DNA from 2 places in the Streptomyces sp. NBC_01341 genome. Region 1 is predicted to be linked to the other one. Evidence: predicted binding sites of a transcription regulator. Region 1 holds the regulator's gene; the other holds the start of a gene.
What was found. The regulator HrcA, encoded in region 1, represses chaperone genes, less so after heat shock. The targets are predictions, from matches to a motif close to TTNGCACTCNGNNNNNCNGAGTGCNAA.

Region 1 (7,009 bases):
GAAGTCGATCAGCTCCTCGACCCGGCCCAGCAACTGCGGCTCCAGGTCCTTGTAGGAGGCGACCCTGGACAGGATGTGCTGCCAGGCCGCGCCGGTGTTCGCGGGCCAGCCCAGCGCACGGCACACGCCCGTCTTCCAGTCCTGGCCCCGCGGAACGACGGGCCACCCGGGGATGCCCACGGACGAGGGCTTCACGGCCTCCCAGACGTCGATGTACGGGTGTCCCACCACGAGCACGTTCGCGTCCGTGACCTGTGCGGCGATCCGGGACTCCTTGGAGCCCGGCACGAGATGGTCGACCAGCACACCCAGCCGTGCGTCGGGGCCGGGTGCGAACTCGCGCACGATCGCGGGGAGGTCGTCGATCCCCTCCAGGTACTCCACCACCACGCCCTCGATGCGCAGGTCGTCGCCCCAGACGCGCTCGACGAGCTCCGCGTCGTGCCGCCCCTCGACGTAGATGCGCCCCGCCCGCGCCACCCGTGCCCGGGCGCCCGGCACCGCAACCGAACCCGACGCCGTCCGGGAAGGACCTGCCGGACCGCCCGCCGACGGGCGTACGAGGGTGACCACCCTGCCCTCCAGCAGGAAGCCGCGCTGCACCATCGGGAACACCCGGTGCTTGCCGAAGCGGTCCTCCAGCGTCACCGTCGGCCCCTCGGCGGTCTTCTCGCACCGGATCACCGCCCCGCAGAAACCGGTCACGGCCTCCTCGACGACCAGATCGGGTTCGGCGGGGACCTCGGGGGCGGGGGAGGACCTCTTCCACGGCGGGGTCAGGTCCGGCTGGTAGCTGCGCATGGCACGACGATAAGCGGGGGCCCTTTCACGACACGCAGAACCGGGCGGCTAGCCGGTCGCGCTGGGCGCGCACGAACGCCGCGTCCACCACCGCCCCGTGCCCCGGAACGTACAGCGCGTCCTCGCCGCCCAGCTCCAGCAGCCGGTCGAGCGCCGCCGGCCAGTGCGAGGGAACCGCGTCGCGGCCCGCCTGCGGTTCGCCGGACTCCTCGACCAGATCCCCGCAGAGCACCACGACCGGCGAGCCCGGCACCAGCACCGCGAGATCGTGCCCGGTGTGGCCGGGTCCCACGTTGGCCAGCAGCACCTGGAGTCCGCCGCCGAGGTCCAGCGTCCACTCACCGCTGACCTGATGCCGCGGAGCCACCAGCGCGTCCGCGGCCGCCGTCGCGTCCCGCTCGCTCATCCCGTGCTGCACCGCGTCCGCGCGCAGCGCGTCCGCGCCACGCCCCAGCAGCTCCGCCGTGCCGACGGCGCCGTAGACCTCCGCACCGGCGAAGGCGGCGGTCCCCAGGACATGGTCGAAGTGGGGATGGCTCAGTGCGATATGCGTCACCCTCCGGCCCAGCAGGGCCTCTGCCTGCGCCCGTACCTCCGCCCCTTCGCGGAGCGTCGAACCGGTGTCGTGGAGCAGCACGGAGTCCGCCCCCGCCACCAGGGTGACGGTCGCGTCCCAGACGGGGAGGCGCCGGCGCCCGATACCGTTGCCCAACCGCTCCCAGCCGAACTCTTCCCAAGAGGCGTCCATAGGACGACGCTATCGGCATCGACCTGCGCGGTCCCAGGACGGACCGGCCGGTCGGCCTTGCCCCGGGCCCGCCCCACCCCCGTACACTGACCGGGGGATAGCTGGCACTCGAACGCGCAGAGTGCCAGGCAGACACCGGAGAACAACAGCTGGAGGTGTGCGCGGTGCTCAGCGAACGCAGACTCGAAGTGCTGCGCGCCATCGTCCAGGACTATGTCGGCACCGAGGAGCCGGTCGGTTCCAAGGCGCTCACGGAACGGCACAGCCTGGGGGTCTCCCCGGCCACCGTCCGTAACGACATGGCGGTGCTGGAGGACGAGGGCTTCATCGCCCAGCCGCACACCAGTGCGGGGCGTATTCCGACGGACAAGGGCTACCGCCTCTTCGTCGACCGACTCGCGGGCGTCAAGCCCCTGTCGTCGCCGGAGCGCAGGGCCATCCAGAACTTCCTCGACGGCGCCGTCGACCTCGACGACGTCGTGGGCCGCACGGTGCGGCTGCTCGCACAGCTGACCAGACAGGTCGCCGTCGTGCAGTACCCCTCACTGACCCGTTCGACGGTGCGGCACGTGGAACTGCTGTCCCTGGCCCCCGCCAGGCTGATGCTCGTGCTGATCACGGACACGGGCCGGGTCGAACAGCGTATGATCGACTGCCCTGCTCCGTTCGGTGACACGTCACTGGCCGATCTGCGGGCCCGGCTCAACAGCCGGGTCGTGGGGCGGCGGTTCGCGGACGTCCCGCAGCTGGTGCAGGATCTGCCGGAGTCGTTCGAGAGCGAGGACCGGGGAACCGTGTCGACGGTGCTCTCCGTCCTCCTCGAGACTCTGGTCGAGGAAACGGAGGAGCGGCTGATCATCGGCGGCACCTCCAACCTCACCCGCTTCGGACACGACTTCCCTGTGATGATCCGGCCGGTGCTGGAGGCATTGGAGGAGCAGGTCGTGCTGCTGAAGCTGCTCGGTGAGGCAACGGATTCGGGCATGACCGTACGGATCGGGCACGAGAACGCCCACGAGGGCCTCAACGCCACGTCCGTCGTCGCGGTCGGCTACGGTTCGGGCGACGAGGCAGTCGCCAAACTCGGCGTGGTCGGACCGACCCGCATGGACTACCCCGGAACGATGGGAGCGGTACGCGCAGTGGCACGTTACGTCGGACAGATCCTGGCGGAGTCGTAAGTGGCCACGGACTACTACGCCGTACTCGGCGTGCGCCGCGACGCATCTCAGGACGAGATCAAGAAGGCATTCCGTCGGCTCGCCCGCGAGCTGCACCCGGATGTCAACCCGGATCCGAAGACCCAGGAGCGGTTCAAGGAGATCAACGCCGCTTACGAGGTGCTGTCGGACCCGCAGAAGAAGCAGGTCTACGACCTCGGCGGCGATCCGCTGTCCTCCTCGGGCGGCGGTGGCGGCGCGGGAGGCTTCGGGGCCGGCGGCTTCGGCAACTTCAGCGACATCATGGACGCGTTCTTCGGCACGGCGTCGCAGCGCGGACCCCGTTCGCGCACCCGCCGCGGCCAGGACGCGATGATCCGGCTGGAGATCGACCTCTCCGAGGCGGCCTTCGGCACGACCAAGGACCTCCAGGTCGACACCGCGGTCGTCTGCACGACCTGCAGTGGCGAAGGAGCCGCACCCGGCACCTCCGCGCAGACCTGTGACATGTGCCGCGGCCGCGGTGAGGTCTCCCAGGTCACCAGGTCCTTCCTCGGCCAGGTCATGACCTCGCGTCCCTGCCCGCAGTGTCAGGGCTTCGGCACGGTCGTACCGACCCCTTGCCCCGAGTGCGCGGGGGACGGCCGTATCCGATCCCGCCGCACGCTCACGGTGAAGATCCCGGCGGGTGTCGACAACGGCACCCGGATCCAGCTCGCGGGCGAGGGGGAGGTCGGCCCCGGCGGCGGCCCGGCCGGCGACCTGTACGTCGAGATCCACGAGCTGGCGCACCCGGTGTTCCAGCGGCGCGGTGACGACCTGCACTGCACGGTCACCATCCCGATGACGGCGGCGGCGCTCGGCACTCAGGTGCCGCTGGAGACGCTGGACGGCCTGGAGGAGATCGACATCAGGCCGGGCACCCAGTCCGGCCAGTCGGTCCCGCTGCACGGGCGCGGCATCACGCACCTGCGCGGCAACGGCCGCGGCGACCTCATCGTGCACGTCGAGGTCATGACCCCGACGAAGATGGACCCCGAGCAGGAGCGCCTCCTGCGGGAGCTGTCCAAGCTGCGCGGCGAGGAGAGGCCCACCGGCCAGTTCCAGCCAGGACAGCAGGGGCTCTTCTCCCGTCTGAAGGATGCCTTCAACGGCCGCTGACCCCTTTCACCGCACCGCCCGCCGGTTCCTCACCGGCGGGCGGTGCGGTGTTTCCACGACAGCCCGCGCGCACCGCGGAACGACTGATTCGGCACGGTTCACCGGACGTGGCACGATGCGGTCATGTCCTTGGCCCTGACCGATCTCTGCCGGTACCCGATCGTGCAGGCCCCCATGGCGGGCGGCGCGTCCCGCCCCGGACTGGTGGCCGCCGTGGCGGAGGCCGGGGGGCTCGGTTTCCTCGCCGCCGGCTACAAGACCGCGGACGGGATGTACGAGGAGATCCGGGAGATGCGGAGGGCGAGCGCCCGGCCCTTCGGCGTGAACCTCTTCATACCGCAGCCCTCGGTCGCCGACCCGAGCACCGTCGAGGTCTACCGTCATCAGCTCGCGGGCGAGGCCGCCTGGTACGAGACCCCGCTCGGTGACCCGGACGCCTGCGGCGACGACGGCTACGAGGCCAAGGTGGCGATCCTCCTCGAGGACCCGGTGCCCGTCGTCTCCTTCACCTTCGGCTGCCCGGCGCGCGAGGTCCTCGAAGCCTTCGCCGCCGTCGGCACGCTCACCGTCGTCACCGTCACCTCGGCCCAGGAGGCACGGAACGCCCGGTGGGCGGGGGCAGATGCCCTCTGCGTCCAGGGCGTCGAGGCGGGCGGCCACCAGTCCACGCACCACGACGACCCGCAGGGCGGTCTCGCCGGCACCGGCCTGCTCTCCCTGATCGCCCAGGTCCGAGAATCCGTGGCGTTGCCCCTCGTCGCGACCGGCGGACTGATGCGCGGCTCCCAGATCACGGCGGTCCTCGCGGCGGGCGCGGACGCGGCACAGCTCGGCACGGCGTTCCTGCCCTGCCCGGAGTCCGGCGCGCACCCGCTGCACAAACAGGCCCTGACCGACCCGCTGTTCGTGACCACGGCCCTGACCCGCGCGTTCTCCGGACGGCCCGCGCGCGGACTGGTCAACCGCTTCGTGCGGGAGCACGGGCGTTACGCCCCCGCCGCCTACCCGCAGGTCCACCAGGTGACCAGCCCGCTGCGCGGTGCGGCCGCCAGGACGGGCGACGCCCAGGGCATGGCCCTGTGGGCGGGGCAGGGGCACCGGATGGCCCGAGAGATGCCCGCGGGAGAGCTCGTCGGGCTGCTCGCCGCAGAAATGGAAGCCGCGCGTGCGGCAGTGAACGTGAGGAGTGCCCCGTGACGGCACCGGTCTTCGTCGTCGAACACCTCCCCAGTGGGTCGGAGTTCGTCCTGGACGGCCCCGAGGGACGGCACGCCGTCTCCGTGAAACGGCTGAATCCCGGGGAGGACGTCGTCCTCACCGACGGCCGCGGTCACTGGGCCGAGGGCGTCGTGCGCGCGGCCGAGGGCAAGGACCGGCTCGTCGTCTCCGGCCTCGCGCGCGTCCACGAGGAGCCGGAGCCCACGCCCCGCATCACCGTCGTCCAGGCGCTCCCCAAGGGCGACCGCGGGGAGCTCGCGGTGGAGACGATGACCGAGACCGGCGTCGACGTGATCGTGCCCTGGCAGGCGGCCCGGTGCATCACGCAGTGGAAGGGCGACCGGGGGCTCAAATCCCTGACGAAGTGGCGCGCCACGGCGCGGGAGGCCGGCAAGCAGTCCCGCCGGGTGCGCTTCCCGGAGGTCACCGACCTCATGACGACCAGGCAGGTCGCCGCTTTCCTCGCCGGGGCCGACTTCGCCGGGGTTCTGCACGAGGACCGGGACTCCGGCAGTGAGCCGCTCGCGACCGCCGTACTTCCCGGGGAGGGCGGCATCGTGCTGGTCGTCGGGCCGGAGGGCGGCGTGTCCCCCCAGGAGTTGGCGGCCTTCGCGGAGGCGGGCGCGCCCGCCTACCGCCTCGGGCCCAGCGTGCTGCGCACCTCCACGGCCGGTACGGCGGCCGCCGCCCTGTTGATGGGGCGCACCGGGCGCTGGGGCTGACGCCCGGCCGTCCCCGCGGAGCCACCCACGCCGCTCCGGTGCGGCCGGATAGCATGCCGGTGTACTGATCACGAGACCGAACGACCGAGGGGACCGGGCCATGGCGGGAGAGCCGCAGACCGACTGCCTGTTCTGCAAGATCGTGACAGGGGACATCCCGGCCACCGTCGTCCGCGAGAGCGATACGACCATCGCCTTCCGCGACATAAACCCCCAGGCACCCACGCACGTCCTGGTCATCCCCAAAGCGCACTACCCGGACGCCGCCACGCTCGCGTCCGCCGAGCCGCAGATCGCGGCGGACGTGCTGCGTGAAGCCGGCCTGGTCGCGGCGGACGAGAAGCTCACCGAATCGGGCTACCGCGTCGTCCTCAACACCGGTGCCGGCGCCGGACAGACCGTCTTCCACGCGCACGCCCACGTCCTGGGCGGACGCGGGATGCAGTGGCCCCCCGGCTAGCGACCACGCCGCGAGGCGCGGTGCCAGGGCCCGCGAGCCCAGCATGATCCGAACGAGAGGCCCAGGTCCTCCCGTACGGACCGCGCCGGGGCGGGCGCTCCCGCACGCGGCGCCGGCGGCGGCCGGGGCCCCGGCCGGCTGACGCCGCTCGGTCCGCGCCCTGCCCATCGGGGCGCACGGCGGAGGTCCCGGCGCCCGATCCGCCCCGATCCGACGAACGACCCCGGAAGCGACGTGTCCGTAAGAGAACTCGTGGTCCTCGGCACCGCCAGCCAGGTCCCCACCCGCCACCGCAACCACAACGGCTATCTGCTGCGGTGGGACGGTGAAGGCATCCTCTTCGACCCGGGGGAGGGAACGCAGCGCCAGATGCTGCGGGCGGGTGTCGCCGCGCACGACATCGACCGGATCTGTGTCACCCACTTCCACGGCGACCACGCGCTGGGCCTCGCCGGTGTGATCCAGCGGATCAACCTCGACCAGGTCCCGCACCCCGTCACCGCCCACTTCCCGGCGAGCGGACAGCACTTCTTCGACCGGCTGCGGTACTCGACCGCCTACCGCGAGTCCGTCGAGCTTGCGGAGGTCCCCGTGGCCGCCGACGGAGTCCTCGCGACCACGGCGGCGTACACCCTCGACAGCCGCCGGCTCTCGCACCCGGTCGAGTCCTTCGGATACCGCCTCACCGAACCCGACCGGCGGCGCATGCTGCCCGGGAAGCTGGCCGAGCACGGCATCG
Region 2 (7,009 bases), 2.0 Mb from region 1:
CTCCTCGCAGACCTCGACCAGCTGTCGCCTGCAGCGGGGACAGCCGGCGATCCACGGCTCCTCCGTCAGCTCACCGATGTCCACCGCGCGGGCCCCGGCCAGGCGATGCCCCTCCGGAACGAGGCCGATCAGCCGGTCCGTGAGCAGCGGGCGCACGACCAGGTCGTCCCATTCGCCACCGGTGGTGCCGTAACGGAAGGCCAGGGCGATGTCGACGTCGCCGTCACGCAGCATCTCCACCGAGCGGGGCGGCTCGGCCTCCACGAGCGACACCTGCGTGCCGGGGTGCGCGGCCCGCAGCGCCGCGAGGGCGCCGGGAACCAGGGTGGAGCTGCCGCTGGGAAAGGACACGAGCCGGACCCGGCCGGCGCGGAGGCCGGCGATCGCGGCGACCTCCTCCTCGGCGGCGGTGAGCCCGGCGAGGATGCCCGACGCGTGGCGCACCAGCGCCTCGCCCGCCTGGGTGAGCCGCATCTCGCGCCCCGTACGGATCAGGAGGGGCGTTCCGGCGGAGTTCTCCAGTGCCTTCATCTGCTGGCTGACGGCGGGCTGGGTGCAGCCGAGATCGCGCGCCGCGGCGGAGAACGATCCGCTGGTGGCCACGGCGCGCAGGACACGGAGATGACGAGCTTCGATCACGCCCCCACCATAAGCGAAACTTGCATAATGATCCGATAAATCACGAGCAGCTTTGATTACCGCGCGGCTAACGTGTACGGCATGAAGGTGCTCACCGTGAACCTCGGCCGCCCCGCCCCGTCGTCGCACACCGACTCGGCCACGGGGCTGACCGGAATCGGCAAACAGCCGGCCGACGCACCGGTGCGGGTCTCCGACCCCGGGCCCAAGGGCAGCGGCGGCAGCGGACTCGCCGGGGACACCGTGTGCGACCTCCGGCACCACGGCGGTACGGACCAGGCGGTGTACGCGTACGCACGCGAGGAGCTCGACGCCTGGGAGAAGACGCTCGGCAGGCCCCTGCCCAACGGCGCGTTCGGCGAGAACCTGACGACGTCGGGCGTCGTCGTCAGCCACGCCAGGATCGGGGAGCGCTGGCGGGTCGGCGAGGAGCTGGTCCTGGAGGTGACGTCGGGTCGCATCCCGTGCCGGACCTTCGCCGGGCACATGGGCGAACGCGGCTGGGTGAAGGGGTTCACCCACGAGGCCGCCACGGGCGCGTACCTGCGCGTGATCAGGCCGGGAACGATCCGGGCGGGCGACGTCGTGGAGATCGTGCACCGCCCCGGCCACGACATCACCGCCGCACTGGAGTTCAGGGCGACGACGACGGAGCGCACGCTGCTGCCGCGACTGCTCGCCGCCGGTGACGCGCTGCACGGGGAGACGCTGCGAGCCGCGCGGGCGTACCTGGCCAAGAACGGCCCCGCCCCCGCCGAGGGCGCCCCCATGTCCTAGGGACCCTCGTCCCGGGGGGCCCTGCGTCCGAGGGGGCGCCGGGCTGGTCGGTGGGGCTTCCACGCGGGGCACTAACGTGCCGCGTATGACGACTGCACTGATTACGGGCGCGACGGCGGGGATCGGGGCCGCCTTCGCACGGCGGCTCGCGAGTGACGGACACAACCTGGTGCTGGTGGCCCGTGACACGGAGCGGCTGCGGACCCAGGCCACGGAGCTGCACGACCGGCACGGCATCGAGGCGGAGGTACTGACGGCCGACCTGTCCACGAACGCCGGCATCGAGGCGGTCGAAGCGAGATTGACGGACCGTCACAGCTCGGTCGACCTTCTGGTCAACAACGCCGGCTTCGGCAACAAGGGCCGCTACCTCGACGTCTCCGTCGCCGACGAGCTGACGATGCTCAAGGTCCACTGCGAGGCGGTGCTGCGCCTGACCTCGGCCGCTGCGGGACCCATGCGCGAGCGCGGCCGAGGCGGTGTCGTCAACGTGGCCTCCGTGGCGGCCTTCCTCCCCCGGGGGACGTACGGGGCGTCGAAGGCGTGGGTCGTGCAGTTCACCCAGGGCGCCGCGAAGGACCTGGCGGGTTCGGGCGTACGCCTGATGGCGCTGTGCCCCGGCTTCGTACGGACCGAGTTCCACCAGCGGGCCGGGATGGGCACGGGCAACATCCCGGACTGGATGTGGCTCGACGCGGACAAGCTGGTGACCGCCGCCCTGGCCGACCTGGCCCGGGGCAGGTCGGTGTCCATCCCGGATCCGCGGTACAAGGCGCTGATGGGACTGGTGAAGCTGACGCCCCGGAGCCTGCTGGGCGGCGTGACCACCCGCGCGGGGCGCACGTACGGCCCGGAGTAACCCGGCCGGACCGCCGCCCGTCACCGGCACGCAGACGCACCGGGGCCCGGTGCCCCCGCGACGGGGGTACCGGGCCTCGGCGGTGTACGGGACGTACTAGTGCGAGTGGCCGTGGCCGCCGTGACCGGCGTCGGCCTCTTCCTCGGCCGGCTTCTCGACGACCAGGGTCTCGGTCGTGAGCAGCAGCGACGCGATGGACGCGGCGTTCTCCAGGGCGGAGCGGGTGACCTTGACCGGGTCGATGACGCCGGCCTTGACCAGGTCGCCGTACTCGCCGGTCGCGGCGTTGAAGCCCTGACCCTTGTCCAGGTCGGAGACCTTGGAGGTGATCACGTAGCCCTCGAGGCCCGCGTTCTCCGCGATCCAGCGGAGCGGCTCGACTGCGGCGCGGCGCACGACCGCGACACCCGTGGCCTCGTCGCCGGTCTTGCCGAGGTTGCCCTCGAGGACCTTGACGGCGTGGACCAGAGCGGAGCCACCACCGGAGACGATGCCCTCCTCGACCGCGGCGCGGGTCGCGGAGATGGCGTCCTCCAGACGGTGCTTCTTCTCCTTGAGCTCGACCTCGGTGGCGGCACCGACACGGATCACGCACACGCCGCCGGCCAGCTTCGCGAGGCGCTCCTGGAGCTTCTCGCGGTCCCAGTCGGAGTCCGTGGACTCGATCTCGGCCTTGATCTGGTTGACGCGGCCCTTGACGTCGGCGGAGTCGCCGCCGCCGTCGACGATGGTCGTGTCGTCCTTGGAGACGGTGACGCGGCGGGCGGTGCCCAGCACGTCCAGACCGGCCTGGTCGAGCTTGAGGCCGACCTCCTCGGCGATGACGGTCGCACCGGTGAGGGTGGCGATGTCGCCGAGCATGGCCTTGCGGCGGTCACCGAAGCCGGGGGCCTTCACCGCGACGGCGTTGAAGGTGCCACGGATCTTGTTGACGACGAGGGTGGAGAGCGCCTCGCCCTCGACGTCCTCGGCGATGATCAGGAGCGGCTTGGAGGCACCGGCCTGGATGACCTTCTCCAGCAGCGGGAGCAGCTCCTGGATGGAGCCGATCTTGCCCTGGTGGATCAGGATGTACGGGTCGTCGAGGACAGCCTCCATACGCTCCTGGTCGGTCACCATGTACGGCGACAGGTAACCCTTGTCGAAGGCCATGCCCTCGGTGAACTCGAGGTCCAGGCCGAAGGTGTTGGACTCCTCGACGGTGATGACACCGTCCTTGCCGACCTTGTCCATCGCGTCCGCGATGAGCTCGCCGACCTGCGGGTCCTGCGCGGAGAGCGCGGCCACGGCGGCGATGTCGGCCTTGTCGTCGATCGGGCGGGCGGTCGCGAGGAGCTCCTCGGACACGGCCTTCACCGCGGCGTCGATGCCCTTCTTCAGGGCGGCCGGGGAGGCACCCGCGGCAACGTTGCGCAGGCCTTCGCGGACGAGGGCCTGGGCGAGCACGGTGGCGGTGGTGGTGCCGTCACCGGCTACGTCGTTGGTCTTGGTCGCCACCTCCTTCACCAGCTGGGCACCGAGGTTCTCGTACGGGTCGTCGAGCTCGACCTCGCGCGCGATGGTGACACCGTCGTTGGTGATGGTGGGAGCGCCGAACTTCTTGTCGATGACGACGTTGCGGCCCTTCGGGCCGATCGTCACCTTCACCGTGTCGGCAAGCTTGTTGACGCCGCGCTCAAGGGCGCGACGGGCGTCCTCGTCGAACTTCAGGATCTTCGCCATGGGCTGAGCTGTCCTCTCAAACGAACTGCGCCCCTCGCCGCCCGGCTAGTTATTTCGCAGGGGGCCAGGGGCGCAGAACGGAAGCAAACGTTAGGTGAGTTACTTCTCGACGATCGCGAGAACGTCGCGGGCCGAAAGGACGAGGTACTCCTCGCCGTTGTACTTCACCTCGGTGCCGCCGTACTTGCTGTACAGGACGACATCGCCGGTCTTGACGTCGAGCGGAAGGCGCTCGCCGTTCTCGAAGCGGCCCGGGCCCACGGCCAGGACGACGCCCTCCTGGGGCTTCTCCTTGGCGGTGTCCGGAATGACCAGGCCGGAAGCCGTGGTCTGCTCGGCGTCGAGCGGCTGGACCACAATGCGGTCCTCGAGCGGCTTGATCGCAACCTTGGAGCTGGTGGTCGACACGATCCGGTCTCCCCCTTCGGAGATCTCACGGGGTTTAACAGTCTGTGGGTGGCGACCGGGCCGATCCGTCGTCGCGGGTGCCGGACCTGTCCTGTCGCGCGGTTGTGCTGGCACTCTCCATCGGTGAGTGCCAGCACAGAGACTATGGCCGCGATTAGCACTCGGTCAAGCGGAGTGCCAATTCACCACCCTCGCGTGGCGTCGCGGGACCGCTCACGCCCCGAGAACGCGGGAGACCGCCGCGGTGTTCCGGCGACGCGCCACCGGCCCGGCCCCCCTCCGCTCACCGGCCCGGCCCCGCCCCGTCAGACGTAGTCCTCCAGCCTGGCCACGGCGTAGCCCTTGTCCGTGATCGTCTTCATGACGCGGCGGATCATGTCGGCCATGGAGCCTTCCCAGTCCTCGCGCCCGCGGAAGTGGGTGAGGACGATGTCGCCGGGGTGCAGGTCCTGGTCCCACTCGCGCCACTCCATGTGGTCGGGGAACGCTTCGGCCGCCCACAGCGGGACGGCCTTGATGCCGCAGGACTTCGCGACGCGCAGGGTGTCGCCGTTGTAGTTGCCGTACGGCGGCCGGAAGAGGGTGGGCCTCTTCCCGAAGTACCTCTCGATCTTGTCCTGCTCGCCACAGATCTCCCGACGCTGCTCGGACTTCGAGAGACCGGGGAGATAGCGGTGGTTCAGCGTGTGGTTGTTGAGGGTGACGCCCCTGGCCTGCATGTCCTTGAAGTAGCCGTAGTCGTCGCTGACCACGTAGTCGCTGAGGAAGGCGCTGTAGGGGATCTTCAGCTCCGTCATCATGCGCAGGAGTTCGGGGTCCTTCTCCGCCCCGTCGTCCATCGTCAGGAAGACGATCCGCTCCTTGGTGGGCACGGTGGTGAAGACCGGGGGGAGCGACTCGCCCCCTTCCACCTCGAACCCCTCGCGGGTGGTGATGCGCGGCTTGCGGGCCGGCGGCGCCGGGGCGACGAGCGGAGCCTTGGTCAGACCCCACTTCTTCGCGACCGCGACCCTTGCGGCCTGCTGACGCTTCAGGCGCTCGGCACGCGCGGCGGCCGCGGCGGCGGGCCCCGGCCGGGCGGCGGCTCCCGGCTGTCCGGCGGCCGGCTTCCCGTGGTCCACGGCCTTCTCGCCCGTACTCGCACACCCGGAGGCGACGGTGGCGGCCAGCAGAGCGGCCAGGACGGCGCAAGCCGGTCTGTACCGCTTCGCGGCAGATTCTTCTTTTTGTCGTACTAGCTGCATGGCGCCGCATCCTGCCAGCAGGGCCCCTGCCGCCTCCGGCGACACCTCCACCGGATCCGCCGGGTCCCCCGGCTGGCTCACAATGGACGGCGTGAACGCCCTTCCCTCCGCCGACCAGGCCGATCCGCTCGCCTCCTTCGCCGCCCTGCGCACCCCGCAGGGGTCGGCGCTCCTGGAGGAGCTCCGCGACCACGACCCCGCCCGGGAACTGGCGACCGCGACCCGGCTGCGCCGCTCCCACCCCGCCGGCCTGGTGTCGGCGGCACTCGGCCAGGCGCGGCTGCGGCAGCGCGCGGTGGCGAAGTTCGGGGCCGAGGACGCGTTCCGGATGTTCTTCACCCCGCACGGCGTGGAGCAGGCGACCCGCACCTCCGTCGCCTCCTACCGCGCGGAACGGTTCGCGGAGCGAGGCGTGCGGAATGTGGCCGACCTGTGCTGCGGGATCGGTGGTGACGCGATCGCCATGGCCCGCGCGGGCATCACGGTGCTGGCCGTGGACCGCGACCCGCTGACCGCGCTGGTGGCCCGCGCCAACGCCGAGGCCCTCGGCCTCCAGGACCTCGTCGAGGTGCGGTGCGCCGACGTCACGGAGATCGACACCTCCCCGTACGACGCGGTGTTCGTCGACCCGGCGCGACGCGGCGGCCGCGGCCGGATCTTCGACCCGGAGGCCTACTCGCCGCCCCTCTCCTGGGCGACGGAAGCCGCGCTGAAGGCCCCGCGCGCGGCGCTGAAGATCGCCCCCGGGGTCCCGCACGAGGCGATCGGGCCGCAGGCCGAGGCCGAGTGGATCTCGGACGGCGGAGACGTGAAGGAGGCCGTGCTCTGGTTCGGCGACGGCTTCACCCCCGGCGCCTTCCGGGCCACGCTGCTGCCGTCACGCGTGACGCTCACCTCCGACGGCCCGCTCCCCGCCCCGCCGGTCGGTCCCGTCGGCCGGTACCTGTACGAGCCCGACGGCGCCGTCATCCGCGCGCACCTGGTGGCCGACATCGTCGAGCGGTGCGGCGGCCGACTGATCGACGAGACGATCGCGTACGTCACGAGCGACGTACCGTACGTGTCCGACGCCACGGCCGCGTACGAGATCACCGACCAGCTGCCCTTCAACATGAAGAAGCTCAAGGCGCTGCTGAGAGAGCGTCAAGTAGGCGTGCTGACCGTCAAGAAGCGCGGCTCCGCGGTCGAACCGGAGGAGTTGCGCCGGAAGATGAAGCTCCAGGGGCCGCACTCGGCCACCGTCTTCCTGACCCGGGTGGCCGGGGCTCCGACCATGCTGATCGGGCAGCCGGTGAAGCGCCCCTGACCATCCACCCGCGGTCAGCGAGCACGGTCGCGCTCCGGCACTCCCGTCCGCCGA

Region 2: a site for HrcA is predicted at 4,560-4,586, ahead of groES (co-chaperone GroES). Genes of this name have one in related genera too.

What each region holds. Positions count from the first base shown of each region.
Region 1 is NZ_CP108364.1:5,080,371-5,087,379, forward strand. It holds gene OG206_RS22280 (DUF3097 domain-containing protein) at 1-801, opposite strand, end outside; gene OG206_RS22285 (MBL fold metallo-hydrolase) at 827-1,549, opposite strand; gene hrcA (heat-inducible transcriptional repressor HrcA) at 1,714-2,730, shown strand; gene dnaJ (molecular chaperone DnaJ) at 2,731-3,870, shown strand; gene OG206_RS22300 (nitronate monooxygenase) at 3,994-5,067, shown strand; gene OG206_RS22305 (16S rRNA (uracil(1498)-N(3))-methyltransferase) at 5,064-5,810, shown strand; gene OG206_RS22310 (histidine triad nucleotide-binding protein) at 5,911-6,270, shown strand; gene OG206_RS22315 (ribonuclease Z) at 6,505-7,009, shown strand, end outside.
Region 2 is NZ_CP108364.1:3,051,133-3,058,141, forward strand. It holds gene OG206_RS13100 (LysR family transcriptional regulator) at 1-639, opposite strand, end outside; gene OG206_RS13105 (MOSC domain-containing protein) at 721-1,416, shown strand; gene OG206_RS13110 (SDR family NAD(P)-dependent oxidoreductase) at 1,502-2,275, shown strand; gene groL (chaperonin GroEL) at 2,372-3,997, opposite strand; gene groES (co-chaperone GroES) at 4,097-4,405, opposite strand; gene OG206_RS13125 (polysaccharide deacetylase family protein) at 4,711-5,649, opposite strand; gene OG206_RS13130 (class I SAM-dependent methyltransferase) at 5,732-6,955, shown strand.